Regions from separate parts of the Novosphingobium sp. G106 genome, predicted to be linked through region 3. Evidence: predicted binding sites of a transcription regulator. Region 3 holds the regulator's gene; each other region holds the start of a gene.
The links. Region 3 encodes LexA, which represses DNA repair genes until DNA is damaged. Its sites were predicted from a motif close to GTTCCNCNCTTGTTCT; they were not measured.
Positions count from the first base shown of each region.

Region 1 (4,692 bases), 5.0 Mb from region 3:
CCGATCGAGGGTTCGTCGAGCACGTAGAGCACGCCCGACAGGCCCGAACCGATCTGGCTGGCCAGCCGGATACGCTGGCTCTCGCCGCCCGAGAGCGTACCTGAAGTGCGGTCGAGGTTCAGGTAGTCGAGCCCGACATTGTTAAGAAAACCAAGGCGTTCGTTGATTTCCTTGAGAATGGCATGAGCGATCTGCTTCTGCGTCGGGTTCAGCTTTTCCGCGAGCGTCGAGAACCAGGCATAGGCATCGGCGACCGAGCGCCGCGTCGACATCGAGATGTCCTCGCCGGCGATCTTGACCGACAGCGCCTCGGGCTTGAGCCGCGCGCCGTGGCATGTCTCGCAGGGCTGCGCGGTCTGGTACTTCGACAGCTCCTCGCGCATCCAGGCGCTCTCGGTCTGGAGCAGGCGGCGGTTGAGATTGCCGATGACGCCTTCGAAGGCCTTGTCGACCGTGTAGCTCTTCTTGCCGTCGATGAAAGTCAGCGGGATCTTCTTGCCGCCGGTGCCGTGGAGGATGATCAGCTTCACCTCGCCCGGCAGGTCCTGCCAGGGCGTGGTCAGGTCGAAGCCATAGGCCTTGGCCAGGCTGGCGAGCACCTGCATGTAATAGGGGCTCGGCGGGTTCGACTTGGCCCAGGGCACGATCGCGCCCTGCTTGAGCGTCAGCGCCTCGTTCGGCACGACCATCTGCGGATCGAACAGCAGCTTCTCGCCGAGCCCGTCGCAGGCCGGGCAGGCGCCCATCGGCGCGTTGAACGAGAACAGCCGCGGCTCGATCGATTCCAGCGTGAAACCCGAGACCGGGCAGGCGAACTTTTCGCTGAAGACGATGCGGTTGGGCGGTAGGCCGGTGCCTTTCATCGCCCCGCCCGTGACGTTGGCACCGCCGGCCTGCTCTTCCTCGCGCCCCGGCACGACGCCCTCGGCGAGATCGACATAGGCCAGCCCCTCGGCCAGCTTCAGCGCCTGCTCGAATGAGTCCGCCAGACGCGTCTCGATGCCCTCGCGCACGGCGAGGCGATCCACCACGACCTCGATGTCGTGTTTGTACTTCTTGTCGAGCGCCGGTGCGGCCTCGATCTCGTACATCTCGCCGTCGATGCGCACGCGCGTGTAGCCGGCCTTCTGCCACTCGGCCAATTCCTTGCGGTACTCGCCCTTGCGCTGGCGCACGACGGGCGCGAGCAGGTAGAGCCGCGTACCTTCGGGCAGCGCCATGACCCGATCGACCATCTGGCTCACGGTCTGCGCCTGGATCGGCAGGCCCGTGGCCGGCGAATAGGGAATGCCGACGCGCGCCCAGAGCAGGCGCATGTAGTCGTAGATCTCGGTCACCGTCGCCACGGTCGAGCGCGGGTTGCGGCTCGTGGTCTTCTGCTCGATCGAGATCGCGGGCGAGAGGCCGTCGATATGCTCGACATCGGGCTTCTGCATCATCTCGAGGAACTGGCGCGCATAGGCGCTCAGGCTCTCGACATAGCGCCGCTGCCCCTCGGCATAGATCGTGTCGAAAGCCAGGCTCGACTTCCCCGAGCCCGACAGCCCGGTGATGACGATCAGCTTCTCGCGCGGCAGCGCCACGTCGATGCCCTTGAGATTGTGCTCGCGCGCACCGCGCACGGTAATGTGAGTCAGCGACATAGCGTGGCGGTGTTCCAGATTTGTTCGATTCGGGCAAGGGGCGGCGGCGCGGCGGGCGAGGCGGCCGGAACCTATGTGGGAAGGCTCCGGAATGGATGCAACACGCATGTGACGGCGACTTTGGCATTGCGAATGACTGACCGCTTCGTTAGCCCCAAAAACGGGCCTAAAATCAGGGGGAGCGCTGCGGTGGTTCAGCCGAGCGGAGCAATTGTGAGTCTGGCAACAGGGGCGGAGAAAGACGTGGTCTTCTCCCCGGACGGCAGCAAGCTTTACGTATCCAGCGGTGGGACGGTCACTGCCTACAGCGTGGCCAGCGGTGCCGTGACGGCGACATGGGCCGTCGGCACACAACTCGGCGGCATGGACGTGTCGACCGACGGCCATTACCTCGTCGCGACCGAACTTACCTATGGCCCTACGGTTTCCAGCACCGACAATCCTTGGGGAACCGCGCGCGACGTTTCGGTCTATCGGCTGGACCTGACGACGGGCGTGACCACGACCTTCACTACCAAGGCCGAGGGCTACGACGCCAACTTCTTCGATGCTTCGTTCACTTCGACGGGCAAAGTCCTGCTGACCCAGAATTTCCTGGGCTCGGGCTGGATGCCCCTGACGACGCTGGATTTCACTACCGGCACCTTCACCCGCGACACGTCGAGCTTCGCCCAGGATGGGACGCTGACTGCAACGGCCAACAAGTCCGAGATACTCCACCTGCCCTCGAACATTTCCGATGCGCCACTGTTCATTCATGACGCATCAGGCGCCGTCATCGCCTCGCACCAGGGCTACGCCGACAATGTCTCCGGCTACAACGGCGGCGTTCAGGCGATTTCTTCGTCGGGCAACCTGATTGTCCAGGGCGTCGGGCTCAATGTCTACGACGGTAGCCTGCACTACATCCGTAGCCTCCAGAGGTTCTATCCCGAATTCACCAATGTCACCGGGCTTGCTTTCAGCCCGGACGACAGCAAGCTCTACCTGCTGGATGCCAACGCACGAGAGGTCTTCGTACTCAACACTGCCGATTGGTCGGTTGCGGGCGGCTATTCGGTGGGCAGCGAAGTCAATCAAGCCGGCCAGAGCTTCGGGGATAGTCTGCGCGTAAGCAGCAACGGCCGTTATCTGTCGGTCACCGGTCCGACAAACGTCCAGATCATCGATCTATCGCTCGCCGTTAGCGACGCTGGAACCAGCGCCAACGACACCCTCACCGGCGACAGCGCGAACAACAATATCTACGGGTTCGACGGCAACGACACGATCAATGGCGGAGCCGGTAACGACGTCATGACCGGCGGCCGAGGAAACGACAGCTATGTCGTCGACTCTCTGGGAGATCAGGTCGTCGAGCGTGCCGGCGAAGGCACCGATACCGTCACGACCAGCGTTGACTCCTACAGCCTGCCCTCGGAGGTCGAGAACCTGACGCTGACCGGAAGCGCCATAACTGGCTACGGCAATGCAGGTGACAATCTACTGACCGGCAATAGCACGGCGAACCAGTTGTTCGGTTACGGCGGCAACGACAAGATGATCGGCGGAAACGGCGACGATACCTACTATGTCGAAAGCAGCGGCGATGTCGTGGTCGAGCTCCCGGGCGAAGGTAACGATCTCGTCGTCACCACGGTCAGCTACACCCTGGCGGCGAATGTAGAGCGGCTGACCTTGGCGGCCGGATCGGCTTCCCTGGCCGGTACGGGCAATGTGCTGGCCAACGTCATCATCGGTAATGCGGGGGGATAATCGCCTCACCGGTGCCGGCGGCAACGACACGCTGACGGGCGGCGGCGGCAACGACGTCTTCACGGATACCGCAGCCGGGCTGAGCGGCGACACGATCACCGACTTCTCCTTCGGCGACCGGATTCGCGTCAGCAATGCCAACATCACCGGCTTCAACTTTTCGCTGACGGGTTCGACGCTTAACTATACGGGCGGTTCGCTCACCCTGCAGAATCTGCCGACCGGCTTTCATCTGACCGCCTTTGCGAGCGCGGCCGGCGGTGTCGAACTGACACTTGCCCAGGACGGATCGAATGCAACTGCCGGATGGGGTGTGGAGCAACCCGACGGTGCCATAAAGGGCTTGGCCACGGGAGCCGCGAACGACACGGTCTTCGCTCCGAACGGACATACGCTCTACGTGTCGCGTGGCGGAACGCTGACGGCCTACGACGCCGTCAGCGGGGCGACGACTGGCAGTTGGGTTCTTGGCACGAAGCTCGGCGGAATGGATATATCAGCGGACGGTCACTATCTGGTGGCCACCGAAATGGCGGTCGGGCCGGCGAACGGCTCGGTCGTGGAAACCTACGTCTATCGGCTCAATCTGACCACGGGAACGAGCACCACATACACCACTACTGGTGACAGCTATTTCTTCGACGCCTCGTTCCTGCCGAATGGAAAAGTTCTCCTCACACAGAACTACCCGGGCTCCGGTTGGGAACCGGTTACGACGCTCGATTTTGCGGCAGGCACCTTCACCCGCGGCGCACAAATCTTCGCCCAGAACGGAACGCTGACGGCGACGCCCAACAAGTCCGAAATCCTGCACCTGCCCTCGAACATCTCCGACGCACCGCTTTTCATCCATGACGCGTCAGGCGCCGTTATTGCCTCGCACCAGAACTACGCCGACAATGTCATGGGATACAACTTCGGCGTGCAGGCAATTTCGCCGTCGGGCAGTCTCGTGGTCCAGGGTGTAGGGCTCAACGTCTACGACGGCAGCCTTCACTACATCACCAGCCTTTACGATCGATATTTCCTCAACAGCGCCGTCACCGGCCTCGCCTTCAGCCCGGACGGCAGCAAGCTTTATGTTCTCGATTCCACCTCGCAGGAGGTCTTTGCGCTCAATACCTCGGACTGGTCGCCTGCGGGCGGCTATCCGGTAGGCGCCGCAGTCTCCAGCACTGGCCAGAGCTTCGGCGATGCGCTGGTCGTGAGCAGCGACGGTCGCTACCTGTCGGTCTCGGGTGCGGCGGGCGTCCAGATCATCGACCTGTCGCTCGCGGTCAGCAATGGCGGGACC
Region 1 is NZ_JAHOOZ010000001.1:6,090,863-6,095,554, reverse strand. It holds gene uvrA (excinuclease ABC subunit UvrA) at 1-1,643, opposite strand, end outside; gene KRR38_RS29740 (calcium-binding protein) at 1,887-3,398, shown strand; gene KRR38_RS29735 (FG-GAP-like repeat-containing protein) at 3,385-4,692, shown strand, end outside.
Region 1: the regulator LexA is predicted to act here: its motif matches at 1,655-1,670, upstream of uvrA (excinuclease ABC subunit UvrA).

Region 2 (4,692 bases), 5.0 Mb from region 3:
AGCTGCGCCGCCAGATCGACATCGAGAACGTGCACTTCATCCCCAAGCCGTTCTCGGTCCAGCAGATCTGCGACAAGGTGGGCGCGGTGCTCGCGGCGGGCCGCTAGGTTCTTTTTTCCACTTACGTGAAAGCACCCGTTTCAGTGCAACCGAAACGGAGTCTAAGCGTCCTGTACGAAATGGGTCGCGTGGGTGATGGCGCCGCCCGCACGGATCGCCGCGGAGACGAAGGCCGTCTCGGCCATTTCCTCCTCGCTCGCACCCGCCTTGCGGGCAGCCTTGGAATGAATCTCGATGCAGTAGGGGCACTGCGTCGTCAGCGCGACGGCGACGGCCATCAGTTCCTTGTACTTCTTGGGGATCGCCCCGTCGGCGAGCGCGGCCTTGTCGAAGGCGAGGAAGGCCTCCCAGGCCGCCGGTGCGTGTGAGCCGAGCGTGGGAAGCTTCTTGATATTGTTTACGTCGTACATCGCCTGCTCCTCGGTTGCGGCCGGCACTTTCGCCGCCAGGGAGCAATGGATGGCACCGGATGCGTGGACGCGCCAGTTGTACGATCTCAATCGGTGCCGGGTTATGCCGAGGAACGGATGTGCCTACCCAGGCCTCACGGCTCGACAGGCGGATCGTCCTGTGCTGTCGCGTCGGTCGGTGCTGCTTCCGGCGGTGCCGCGTCGAGCAGGAGCTGGTCGAGTTCCGGATCGGGATAGAGCCCGGTCAGATCATCCTCGCCGTTGACAACGCGCTCGGGTACGTAAAGCGTGGCCAGCCAGGATTTCTTTACCGGATCGAGTTCGATCGCGCGGCGCACCGCTGCGACGATCGTGTTTCGCGTCGCTATCCGGTCGGGCGCCGGTGCGTTCTGGTTGACCAGAGCCTTGTATTTCTGGCCATTGGCGCAGGCGATCCAGGTCTGCACCCAGGAGTCGTCGGCTTGGCCATCGTGCTTCAGCAACAGGTCGAGCGCGACGAGTGCGTCGGTGTAGGTCTTGCCCTTGTTGGCATAGAGCCCGTCGTGCACGTCGCCGCGCAAGGTGGCGATGTCGATCTTGCGCTGCGTTTCCGCATTGGCGACGGGGGCGTTGAGCGAAAAGGCGGGAGCGGCGGCGATTACGTTCTTGGCCGTGTCCTGCCGCCCGGCCATGGCCAGCACCTGCACGTACTGGCGGACGAGTTCGGGCGACGGTGCGGGGCTGCGGCTGACCAGATCCTGATAGATCGACAGAGCCGGCAGCGGCTTGTTGTCGCGTGCAAGCGCGTTCGCACGTGCCTGCAGCTCCTCGTCGGTGACCAGTTCGGATAGCGGCCGCTGGACCATGATCTCGTCGGCCAAGCGGATTTTCTCGCGCGTCGGCGCATCGACCGCATCGGAGATCGGATCGGCGGCGGCGGCGGTGACGGCGGCCTCCGCCTTCTCGCGCATCTCCCGGCCGTCTGCCCCCAGTATCTTGCCGTCGCTGGTATCGATGTTGTGCCGCTGGCTGGTCGTGAAAACGAGGCTGAGTTTCACCCGCGTGCCGACATAGCCGAGGAAGAAACCGAGGATGAGGAAATAGAGCCCGCCGCCGACTGCGAAGACGTGGCCGCCGAACCCGAAGTAGTCATTGACCCGATCACCGAACTCCCCAAGCTTCGCCGGGATGGTTCCCAGTTGGGTCAGTCCGACACCGACGATGATCTTGGTTAGCCAGTCGCTGATCTGCTCGAGATTGGTGTTGACGTCGCTGAAGGCGGTCTTGCCTTCGGGAGGAGCCGGATTGGGTTGGGCCGGGGTGCCGGCGTTTGCCTCCTGCTTTCCCGCGGCATGGGCGCCGCGCAGTTCGTTGCTGGTCAAGGTGCGCGGCAGGCCGAACAGAAAGCCGGCGAAGATGCCTACGCTGGACGCCCCGCCAACGATCGCCAGCGCGAGCAGGCCGCCGCAGAGATTCGCGATGATCGATGAAGAATTATCGTTCTTGATCCCTACGGCGGCGCCGTAGACGAAGGACGCGATAATCCCGGCGACCGCGAGCAGGACGAGCAATCGATCGAATCCGCCCAGATAGCCGGTCCACAGGGCCTGGTTCCTTTGGGATTCGAGCTGGTCGAACGTCGCCCCGCCTGGATCGGCCCTCGTCCCTCGAAATGGAACTACTCTACCGGTCTCGATCGCCGCCATGCCACCCCCCTGCGGATAGGCCAATATCAATAGGTTATTGCATTACTTCGGAAATACAGGCTGTTGACCTGACCATCGCAGGAAATCGATGCCCGAACCCAAATGTAAATCATGTCGGCAGTGGCTGATTTTCAAACAATATCCATAACGGATACTTAGTGGCTCCGGCTGCCATTCCTGGTGAACCGGCCAGCTTGTCTCGAAAGGGGAGGGGGTAATAACCGATCGGTCCATTGTGAACACGATTGGCCCGCGGGTGGGAACGGCGCAGCGGGTTCTGGCCGGCCCTTGAAATTTTTTTGTTCCCCTCTTGTTCGATGGGAACAAACGCGATACATGAAGCGCCAGTTGACCTTCCCGGTCGGTGCTCTAGGCAGGAGGACGTGAAAATGGCTGCTCAGCTCAAGCTGATCCAGGAAGGCAAGGAAAAGGACTCCATGGACCGTCAAAAGGCGCTCGAAGCAGCGCTGGCTCAGATCGATCGCGCCTTCGGCAAGGGCTCCGCGATGAAGCTCGGCTCGAAGGAGACGATGCAGGTGGAGACGATCTCTACCGGCTCGCTCGGGCTCGACATCGCGCTCGGCGTCGGCGGCCTGCCGCGCGGACGCGTGATCGAAGTCTACGGTCCGGAAAGCTCGGGCAAGACCACGCTGGCCCTGCACGTCATCGCCGAGGCGCAGAAGACCGGCGGCACCGCGGCCTTCATCGATGCCGAGCATGCGCTCGATCCGGCCTATGCCAAGAAGCTGGGCGTCAATATCGACGAACTGATCGTGTCGCAGCCCGACACCGGCGAGCAGGCGCTCGAAATCGTCGACACGCTGGTGCGCTCGAACGCGATCGATGTGCTCGTGGTCGACTCGGTCGCCGCGCTGGTTCCCCGTGCCGAGATCGAGGGCGAGATGGGCGACAGCCACGTCGGCCTGCAGGCGCGCCTGATGTCGCAGTCGCTGCGCAAGCTCACCGGCTCGATCAGCCGCTCGCGCTGCATGGTGATCTTCATCAACCAGCTGCGCATGAAGATCGGCGTGATGTACGGCAATCCCGAGACGACGACGGGCGGCAACGCGCTCAAGTTCTATGCCTCGGTCCGCCTCGACATCCGCCGCACCGGCCAGATCAAGGACCGCGACGAGATCACCGGCAACGCCACGCGCGTCAAGGTCGTCAAGAACAAGGTCGCGCCGCCGTTCAAGCAGGTCGAGTTCGACATCATGTACGGCGAGGGCATCTCGAAGATCGGCGAGATCCTCGACCTCGGCGTCAAGGCCGGCATCGTCGAGAAGTCGGGTGCGTGGTTCAGCTACGACTCGATCCGCATCGGCCAGGGTCGCGAGAATTCGAAGCAGTATCTCAAGGACAATCCCGAAGTTGCCGACCGCCTGGAAGCCGCAATCCGCGGCCGCACCGACGGTCTTGCGGAGGAAATGATGGCAGGCCCGGACGCGGACGACGACATCTGACCTCCAAGGAGCGCCGGCGTCAAAACCGGCACTCGAGGGAACGGGACCGGCGCGGGCCAAGTGGCTGCGTCGGTCCTTTTCATTTGCGCCGGAATCGGCGCGTGGCTGGAAACGAGATCGGCTGAACGGTAGAGAAAGTGCGGCGATTGGCTTGGTGCGGGATATGGACTGCCTGCCGCGGTCGATGGCACACTGGCGGAAGCAGCATCCACCAGGAAAAAGCCGATGGCGACCTCCCTTTATGATCTCAGCGTGCCGACTTTCCTGCAGACCGTGCGGGCGATGGGTGGCTTCCTCGATCGTGCAGTCGCGCACTGCGCCGAGATCGGCACCGACCCCGACGATTTCGTCGATGCCCGCCTCTATGACGACATGGCGCCGTTCCATTTCCAGATCGAGGCGGCCTGGCACCATGCCGTATGGGGCGTCGAAGCTTTGATCACGGGCGCCTTCGCGCCGCCCGGGCTGGTCGGACCGGTTCCCTTCGCCGAGCTCAGAGCCATGATCGCCAGCGGGGAAAAGGCCTTGCAGGCGTTCACGCGCGACGCAGTCGACCGCTGTGCCGGCAAGGCGCTCGACATGCAGATCGGCCCGCGGCTGCTCGCCTTCACCGCGGAGACCTTCATCCTTTCGTTCTCACTGCCCAACTTTCATTTCCACGCGGTCACCGCCTACGACATCCTGCGCAACCGCGGCGTGCCGATCGGCAAGCGCGACTACGAAGGGCAGCTTCGCACGCGATCGGCTGAGCTATCCGATATGGTGCCATGATCTTGACATTTTATCCCGAATAGGTTATTTACCCTCGCGATGGGTGTGTGAGGGCGACAGGCCTTCGTCTCTTGCTCTCCCGCACAGTGGCCGGTGCGCGCGGCAGCGCGCTCCCCGCGACGAAGGATCAGGGCGGAGGTTTCACTCCGTAGGACGATGGCAGGGCAGCGAGCCGGCCCGTCGTTCAAGCCTTCGCGCCGCAGGCCGTGCCGGAGATTTGTGCGATCTTGCTCCGGCCGTTCGCAACCAGACGCGCACGCATAGTCTCAAGCGCCGCAGGGAGGCGCACCGGCCGCACCGTCA
Region 2 is NZ_JAHOOZ010000001.1:6,126,059-6,130,750, forward strand. It holds gene KRR38_RS29890 (PAS domain-containing sensor histidine kinase) at 1-107, shown strand, start outside; gene KRR38_RS29895 (carboxymuconolactone decarboxylase family protein) at 162-470, opposite strand; gene KRR38_RS29900 (hypothetical protein) at 605-2,155, opposite strand; gene recA (recombinase RecA) at 2,545-3,618, shown strand; gene KRR38_RS29910 (DUF1993 family protein) at 3,844-4,389, shown strand.
Region 2: the regulator LexA is predicted to act here: its motif matches at 2,457-2,472, upstream of recA (recombinase RecA).

Region 3 (4,692 bases):
TGTCGCCGCAGGCACTGGCCGCCATCCGCGACGGGGAAGTGCCCAAAGGCGACGTGCTCGCCGCGGCGCGGATCGCCGGAATCATGGCGGCCAAGAAGACCGGCGAACTGATCCCGCTCTGCCACCCGCTGGCACTCGACGCGGTGACGGTCGATTTCGCTTTCGAGGAAGGCGCCGTCCGCGCCACGGCTACGACCTCGTTGACCGCCAAGACCGGTGTCGAAATGGAAGCTATGACAGCAACTTCCATCGCACTCCTGACAATCTACGACATGGCCAAGGCGGTCGACAAGGGCATGGTGATCGAAGACGTGCGGCTGATCGAGAAACGCGGCGGCAAGTCCGGCGACTGGAAGGCGGAACTGTGAAGGAACCACCGCTGCCGCTCGAGGAAGCCCAGGCGCGCCTGCTCGCTCTGGCAACCCCGCTGCCGATCGAGCACGTCGACGTCGAGGGTGCGCTAGGACGCTATCTCGCCCAGCCCGTCGGAGCGCGCCGCACCCAGCCCGCCGCCGATCTCTCGGCCATGGACGGCTATGCCATGGCCGGGGGCGACCTCGCCGGGCCGTGGCACGTGATCGGCGAGAGCGCGGCGGGCCACCCCTACGCCGGCGAAGTCCGCCCCGGAACAGCAGCACGCATCTCGACCGGCGCCGTGATGCCCGCCGGCGCGAGCGTGGTGATCCTCCAGGAAGACCTCGCGCGTGAGGGCGATCGCTTGACACTGACCGGCGAGGCGCCGCAGCCTGAGGACAAGCATATCCGCCGCTGCGGTCTCGATTTCGCGCTCGGCGGAGAAGTCCTCGCCGCCGGCACGCGGATCGGCCCGGCCCAGGCTGCGCTCGCAATTTCCGCCGGGCACAGCCACCTCGCCGTGCGCCGTGCACCGCGCGTCGCCGTGCTCGACAGCGGCGACGAACTGGCACTCGATTTCGAATCCTGCGCCGCACACCAGGTTCCCGCGAGCAACGGCATGATGCTCGCCGCCATGGCGCGCGCGCTGTGCTGCGAGGTCGAGCGGATCGGTCCGGTGCCGGACCAGATGGACTCCCTCGCCGCCGCACTCGAACGAGCATCGGAAGCCGACGTCATCGTCACCAGCGGCGGCGCTTCGGTGGGCGATCACGATCTCGTTCGCCCGGCGCTTTTAGCCTGGGGCGCAGAGCTCGACTTCTGGCGCGTGGCGATCAAGCCGGGCAAACCCATTCTCGTAGCAACACGTGGCAAGCAATTGATAATAGGACTTCCCGGCAATCCGGTGTCGAGCCACGTCACTGCCTTCCTGTTCCTGCTGCCACTGCTGCGCGCGCTGCTCGGCGCCGCCGATCCGCTGCCCCGCCGCATTCGCACGACACTGGCCAGCCCGCTACGCGCCGGTGGTTCGCGCCGCGAATTCCTCCGCGCCAACTGGGACGGGACCAGCGTCACCGCGCAGGCGATCCAGGACAGCGGCGCGATCGCGCCGCTCGCCGCCAGCAACGTGCTGATCGACCGCCTGGCCAAGGCCCCCGCGGCCGACCCTGGCGACCCGGTAACCGCCTACCTGCTCGAAAATGGCGGAATCGCCTGAGGGATGGCTTGACGGGACTCGAATCGTTGCTTAATTGTTCCGCATTCGTTCACTGAACTTCTCACATGGGGGAGAGTGCGCCGATGCTGACTCGCAAGCAGCACGAGTTAATCCGTTTCATCCAGACCCGGCTCGAGGAGAGCGGCGTCTCGCCCTCGTTCGAGGAGATGAAGGAAGCGCTGGACCTCAAGTCGAAGTCGGGCGTGCACCGGCTGATCTCGGCACTCGAGGAGCGCGGTTTCATCCGCCGCCTGCCTAACCGTGCCCGGGCGCTCGAAGTACTCAAGCAGCCCGAGGATATCAGCGCGGGCAAGACCGCCGTTCGGGCCGCGGCCAACAGCAATACGGCGCTGACCGCGCTCAAGCCCGCACTGGCGGCACCGCGCGAACCGGCGAACGACGTCATCGAGCTCCCGCTGCACGGCCGCATCGCCGCGGGCGTGCCGATCGAGGCGCTCGAAGGCCAGGCAACCCTGCCCGTCCCCGCGGCGTTGCTCGGTCCCGGAGAGCATTACGCGCTCGAAGTCTCGGGTGATTCGATGATCGAGGCCGGCATTCTCGACGGCGACTTCGCGCTGATCCGCCGCACCAACACCGCCCGTGACGGCGAGATCGTTGTCGCGCTGGTCCGCGGCGAGGAAGCGACGCTCAAGTACCTGCGCCACGAAAAGGGCATGGTCTGGCTCGATCCGGCTAATTCCGCCTACGAGCCGCAGATCTACCGCGACAGCGAAGTCGAGGTCCAGGGCAAGCTCGCGGGGCTGCTGCGCCGCTATCACTGAAGCGCGTGTCACCTCGTCGTCCCTGCGAAGGCAGGGGGCCAGATGAGCTAGCAGCTTTGCGCCGAGGGCAGCGTCTAGGAGGGCAACCGAGTTAGGCCCCTGCCTTCGCAGGAGCGACGGGCTCTTTGGGCTTCATGTCTCCGACTGCCGCACTGTTTGAAGACGGGGCTTTCACCGGCGGGGCCGACGAAGGAATTGTCGGACGCGGCCGCGGTTTCGCTACCTGCCACCAGCCATGCTCGCCCTGCGTCTCGGCCACCGTCGTCACGCCCGGCCGCGTCAGATCGATCGCCAAGCCGCCCGTGCGCGTCAACATCCGCCGGTCGGCCTTGAGTATCGCCGGACGGCAGGAGTTCGGTAGCCACCGGTCCGAGATCACGATATCGACGCGGTCGCAGGCGGCGGCGAGCTCGCGTTCGGCCACGGGATCGTGGCCGCGCCCGATCAGGAATTGCCAGTCGCGGCCACCGCGGCTCAGCGTCACGACGCAGAAATCACGGTTGCACAGCGCGCCCGGCCAGTCGGCCAGCAGGCGCAGTTCGCCGTCCATGCCCGCAAGCTCGGTCAGGTTGTCGCGGACGAACTCGCTCTTCTGCTCACGCAGGACCAGCAGGTCGCCGTTCGCTTCGACGATCCCGACATGCCGCCCGTCGCCCGAGACGAGCACGTCGGGCGCGCGGATTGCCGCCAGCGAGGCGGTCGCGATCAGCACCGGCACCAGCCCCCAGAGCCGTGCCCTGCCGCGCCAGAGCGCCAGCCAGAGCCCGCCGGCGACGAACAACGCGATGCTGACTCGCCCCATCGCCGGCAGTGTCGTCACCGCACCGGGCTGATCGGCGACCCAGTGCGCCAGAGCAAGCATCAGATCGAGCGACTTGCCCGTCAGCCACCAGGCCGGCGCGCCGGCACCGACGAGATCGAGCGCCAGCGCGAGCGCGATCAGCGGCATGGTCACCACCGTCGTAAGCGGGATCGCCACGACATTGGCCAGCGCGCCGTAGATCCCCGCACGGTGAAAGTGGAACAGGCCGATCGGCATGATCGCCAGCTCGATGACCACGCCGGTCACCAGCAGCATCGCCAACTGGCGCATCAGGTGGATGGTCCATCCCTCCTCGCGCGGCGCCAGGAAGGCCCGCACCGGCGCAGCGCCGTGCAGCGCGACGATCGCGATTACCGCGGCGAAGCTCATCTGGAAGCTTGGGCCGACCACGGCCTCGGGCCAGAACAGCAGGACGAAGAACGCCGCGACCGCGACCATCCGCATCGATAGCGGCTCGCGCCCCAGCGCCAGCGCCGCCAGTACGAGCACCGCGCCGATGCACGAGCGCACGGTCGGCACCTCGGCCCCGGTCAGCAGCGTATAGAACACGCCGGCCCCGGCACCCGCGCCGGCCGCCACCAGCGGCAACCGCACGCGCAGCGCCAACCACGGCCACAGCGCCAGCAGGCGCAGCGCCACCAGATAGGCCGCGCCGACCACCGCGCTGACGTGCAGCCCGCTGATCGACAGCAGATGGCTCAGGCCCGCATCGCGCATCGCCTCGTCGTCTTCCTTGGCGATCGCGCCGCGGTCGCCGCTGGCGAAAGCCGTGGCGATCGCACCGGCCGAACCACCGAGCCGCTGCCGGACGTGCCCGGAAAGGCGCGCCTGGGTTCGCTCGAGCCAGCCGCCGCCCTCGCCCGGTCTGGTCACCTTCACCGGCCCCAATGCACTGCCCGTCGCGGCGATCCCGGCGAACCAGGCGGTCCGCGCGAAGTCGTAGGCGCCCGGCAGCATCGGCGGCGCGGGCGGCATCAGCCGCGCCTTCAAGCTGACGCTCGCGCCCTCGCTGAGTTCGGGCCTATCGTTCTCGATCGGCACGGTCACCCGCACGCGGATCGCTCGGCCGCTGCCGGGCTCGCGCATCGCCAGCAGCAGCCGCACGCGACCCTCCGCCGGCCGGGGCTCGCGATCCAGCACCACCCCCGCGATCTCGGCCACCAGCGGCCGCTCGATCGGACGCGCGCCGGCCAGCTCGGACTTGGCCCAGACGACGATGCACCCCGCGCCGACGAGCAGGGCCAGGCTCGCCAGCGACTGACGCAGATGGGGAAAAAGACCGTTGCCGCGCAGCCCCGCCAAGCTCGCCAACGCCACCGCGCAGCACAGGGCGAGCAGCGCCAGCCACTCCCAGCGATTGGCTAATGCGAACCAGGCCGCGATGCCTCCAGCAAAGGCCACGGCCAGCCACGGTCCTCGCTCGAAGCCGGCCATACTAAGAAATTGCTCAGCACGCTGCAGCATGCTGGACAAGCCGCTTCGGCTGCGCCAAGGGCGATGTTGCAGTGCAGCGCCCC
Region 3 is NZ_JAHOOZ010000001.1:1,129,842-1,134,533, reverse strand. It holds gene moaC (cyclic pyranopterin monophosphate synthase MoaC) at 1-368, shown strand, start outside; gene KRR38_RS05330 (molybdopterin molybdotransferase MoeA) at 365-1,570, shown strand; gene lexA (transcriptional repressor LexA) at 1,654-2,352, shown strand; gene KRR38_RS05320 (ComEC/Rec2 family competence protein) at 2,444-4,609, opposite strand.

Region 4 (4,692 bases), 1.0 Mb from region 3:
CTGGCGCAGCGAAGGCGGCAAGCTGGTCGCCGGGCCGCTGATGGCAACCAAGATGTTCTGCGAGGGCAAGATGGACCAGGAACGCGCGGTCAGCGAACTGCTCGGCAACAGTCCGGACCTCGAGCTCAGCGCCGACCGGATGACGCTGAAGAACACCGCGCACTCGGCTGAACTGGTGCGCAAGTAGCGCGCTTCAGTCGCCAGCAACGAACGCCGTGATCTCCCAGCTATCGCCCGTACGGTTGGCAAGCAGGCGGTAGTCGAGCATCGAGCGCAGCTTGTCGGTGGCGACGTAGCCCTTCGCCCCGCTGCCTACGACCTTGACCTGCTGCAATGGCTTGCCGGGCAGCAGGCCCTTGTCGAGCGTCACGATATCCCACGACAGCTGCTGCTTGGCAGCCGATCCGGTATCGGCCGCGGCACGAAGCGGTACGTCGGCGCCCATGACGATCATCGCCGAATAGGAATCGACGTCGCCATAGTCCTGCGCGAAATACCAGGGGATCGTCAGCCCGCCGCCCTCCGATGCCGCGCAGCCGAGCGGTAGCAATTGCGCGAGTTCGTTCATCGCTTTGCCGTCGGGCGCTTTCAGCGCGGCGAGGAAGCGCTTGCGCCCGTCCTCGCCGGCAAAGCCGAGGCGGATGTCGGGGCTGGCCATCGCCGCTACGGCATCGGCGTCGCGGGCCTCGACCGCGGCGGCGAGTTTCTCGCGGAACGCCCGCGCGCCGGGCAGCTCGCGGCAGGCGTCGCGCGGGGCATATTTGCCCTTCTGGCGCGGCTCAGTCTGCCGGTCGAGCCAGAGCGAGGCCGCCTTGGTCGGATCGGGATCGGAGGCGGTTACGGTTGGGACAGGAGAGGCGGCTTCAGATGTAAGGGCAGCGTCGCTACTTGGCGGCGCCTGGGGCGACTCCGACTTCGAATGGCATCCGGCCAGCAGCGCCAGAATCACCCAACCGCCCAGATACCGCATGATATGTTCCCCCGGTGCTATTCGCCTTCGGTATCAACCAGCAGCGGTACCGCCGGTTCCAGAGTGCCGTCAGCCGCTGACTCCGCGTAACGCGGCGCGCTTTCGATCAGCGGCACTTCCTCGATCTCGCGCTTGCCGATCTCGATGTGCTTGTCGCGCAGCTTGCGGCCGGAGGACAGCACGTTGCGCTCGAAGCTGCCGACGAACTTGTTGTAGTTGTCGACCGCGCTACTGAGCCCGGAGCCGACGCGCTTCATGTGCTCGGCGGCGACCGCAAGGCGGTCGTAGAGCTCGCCGCCCATCCGCCCGATCTCGCGCGCCTCGCGCGCCAAGCCGTCCTGCCGCCAGACCTGCGCGACGGTGCGCGCGATCGCGACGAGGTTGGTCGGCGTCGCCAGCAGCACGCGGTTGCGGAAGGCGAAGTCCCAGAGCTCGGGGTCCTTTTCGAGCGCGGCGGCGACGAAATGCTCGCCGGGAACGAACATCACGACATAGTCGGGCGCGTCCTCGAACTGGCTCTGGTAGGACTTGGCGCCGAGCGTCTGGACGTGGTTGCGCATCGAGGCGACGTGCTGTGCCATGGCCGTATCGCGGACCAGATCGTCCTGCGCCTCGAAGGCCTCTTGGTAGGCATTGAGCGAGACCTTGGCGTCGATCACCAGCACCTTCTGGCCGGGGATCCTGACGATGGCATCTGGCCGCAGCCGGCCATCGTCGGTGTCGATCGAATGCTCGGTGACGAAATCGGTGTGCTCGGAAAGACCGCACTGTTCGAGTACGTTCTTGAGCTGCTGCTCGCCCCAGCGCCCGCGCGCCTTGGGCGCGTTGCGCAGCGAATTGCCAAGCCGCGCGGCCTCGGCGCGGACCTGCTCCTGGCCGACGCGCATGCCCTCGATCAGGCCGGTAAGCTGGCCGAAGGAATCGACGCGCTTGGCTTCGAGCGCGGTTACCTGTTCCTCGTAGCTCTTGAGCCGGTCGCCGACCGGCGCGAGCAAGGCCTTGAGCCGCTCCGCGCTCTTTTCCTCGGAAACGGTGAACCGCTCCTGCGCGCGTTCGAGAAAGGCCTTCTGCGCGCCTTCGAGCACTTTGGTGCCCGCGGCTTCGAACTCCTTCTTGAGCGCTTCCTGCGCTTCCATCAGCAGTCGCTGCTTCTCGTCGAAGTTCGAGGCGTTGGCTTTGAGTGTGGCGAGTTCCGCACGCAAAGCCTCACGCGAGGAACGCAGTTCCGGCAGTTCGGCGGCGAGGCGCTCGGCACTGTCAGCGCGCGTGGAGGCGGTAGCGAGTTGCCCCTGCAACGCGGCATTGCGGGCGCTCGCCTCGGCCAGTTCACCGGCCAAGGCATCGGCGCGGGTCGCGCGTTCGGTGGCGCCGGCTAGTTCGGTGATCGCGCGACGGAACTTCTCGTCGATCTCACGCGCCTCACCGTCGCGGGCGAGAAAGCGCTGGCGCCATTCGGCGACCGGCCGGCCCCCGAGGAACCAGCCAAGGCCCAGTCCGATGACGAGTGCGACGATGGCGAAAAGAGTGGCTTCCACGGCAAGATCCCATTTGGAACGAAATGGGAACCTAACGCCACTGCCTCTGCAAAACAACCGTCGCCCCTGCGAAGGCAGGGGTCCAGCCGACTTATCCACGATCGGAAACGGCGGCCCTGGCGCGCCAGCTTATCTGGGCCCCTGCCTTCGCAGGGGTGACGGGCCGGGTATCGGTGCCGAAATCAAGCCGCCTTGCGCAGCTTTTCCAGCTTCTTGACCGCCATCTGGCGCTTGAGGCGCGAGAGGTGGTCGATGAACAGGATGCCTTCGAGGTGGTCCATCTCGTGCTGTAGGCAGGTCGCCATCAGGCCGTCCATCGCCTCTTCGTGGACCTTGCCGTCGACGTCCTGCCAGCGCGCGCGGATCGTGCTCGGGCGTTCGACGTCGGCGTAGATCTCGGGGACCGAGAGGCAGCCTTCGTTGTAGACGGTCAGCTCTTCCGAGGGATCGAGGATCTCGGGATTGATGAAGACCCGCGGTTCCTTCTTGGTCGGCTGGTGCGTGTGCTCGTGGCCGCCATGGGCGGTGCAGACTTCGGGCTCGGCATCCGGGTCGTCGGGCTGGAGATCGATCACCAGCACGCGCAGTGGCACGCCGACCTGGATCGCGGCGAGGCCGATGCCAGGGGCGTCGTACATCGTCTCGAACATGTCGGCGACGAGCGCCTTGAGTTCGTCGTCGAACGCTTCGACGGGCGCGGAGACCTGCTTGAGGCGCGGGTCGGGAATCTCGAGAATTTCGCGGATGGCCATGAGGGCCAGATAAGTGCGGGGCCGGAAATCGTCAACCGGATCGGGGGGAACCCCTCATCGACGCCGGACGTTGCCCTTCAGACCCGGGGGCTCAACCGAGGAGAGGCCGCATGACCGCCCGCACCGACACCATCCGCAAGCTCGAAACCCGCTTCTGGCAATCGATGGTCGACAAGGACCTCGAAACCGCGATGGAAATGATCGCCGCCGAATGCCTGATCGCCGGCCCGCAGGGCACGATGCGCATCGATCCCGAGACCTACGGCAAGATGACCCGCGAGGGCCAGTGGACGCTCAAGGCGTTCGAGTTCGACGATCTCGAAGTGGTCTTCCCGACCGACGACGTCGCGGTGGTGGCCTACAAGGTCCACCAGACCGGCGACATGAAGGGCGAGAAGATGGACCTGCGCTGCGCCGACACCTCGACCTGGGTGAAGCAGGATGGCGATTGGAAGTGCTCAGTGCATACCGAGACGATCCTGGAGGACCGCGCCAAGCCCGACTAGCCTACGGGCCGCCGCGCCCTGAGCGCCTGGGCAAGCGTGCCCTCGTCGAGATAGTCGAGCTCGCCGCCCACCGGCAGGCCGTGGGCGAGCTGGGTGATGCGCACGGGCAAACCTTCCAGCCGCTCGGCGATGTAATGCGCGGTGGTCTGGCCTTCGAGCGTGGCGTTCATCGCCAGGACGACCTCGTCGATCCCGCCTGCGGTGACCCGTTCGATCAGGCTGCCGATCGTCAGGTCCTCGGGCCGCACGCCGTCGAGCGCCGAGAGGCGTCCGCCGAGGACGTGATAACGGCCGGTGAACAGCCGCGCGCGGTCGAGCGCCCAGAGGTCGGCGATGTCCTCAACCACGCAGAGCGAGCGCTGGTCGCGGCGCGGGTCGGCGCAGATGCCGCAGGGGTCGGTGGTATCGACATTGCCGCAAGTGTGGCACTCGACGAGCCCCTCGCGCACGGCTTCGAGTGCGCCGAGCAGTTGGACCAGCGCGGTCTCGCGCCGCTTGATCAGCCAGAGCACGGCGCGCCGCGCCGAGCGGGGGCCGAGCCCCGGCAGGCGCGACAGGGCGGTGGTGAGCGTCTCGATCTCTTGCGATGCCATCTACCCTATCCTCTAGCCGCTTAGCCTGAGCTTGTCGAAGGCCCGTTCTTCCTTTTTGCCGCTGCAAGAGTAAGGACGACCCTTCGACAGGCTCAGGGCGAACGGGATCAAGACAGTGCGCGTCATCTTCATGGGAACGCCCGATTTCGCCGTCCCGGCATTGGTCGCTCTGGCCGAGGCCGGGCATGACATCGCCGCGGTATACAGCCAGCCGCCGCGCCCCGCGGGCCGAGGCAAGCAGCTCCAGCCCTCGCCCGTCCAGCGCGAGGCCGAGGCGCGCGGCATCCTCGTGCGCCATCCGGTCTCGCTGAAAGGCGCCGAGGAGAAGGCCGAGTT
Region 4 is NZ_JAHOOZ010000001.1:2,165,285-2,169,976, forward strand. It holds gene KRR38_RS10370 (META domain-containing protein) at 1-187, shown strand, start outside; gene KRR38_RS10375 (hypothetical protein) at 194-970, opposite strand; gene rmuC (DNA recombination protein RmuC) at 988-2,505, opposite strand; gene def (peptide deformylase) at 2,688-3,257, opposite strand; gene KRR38_RS10390 (nuclear transport factor 2 family protein) at 3,368-3,763, shown strand; gene recR (recombination mediator RecR) at 3,760-4,356, opposite strand; partial or broken gene fmt (methionyl-tRNA formyltransferase) at 4,472-4,692, shown strand, end outside.
Region 4: the regulator LexA is predicted to act here: its motif matches at 2,521-2,536, upstream of rmuC (DNA recombination protein RmuC).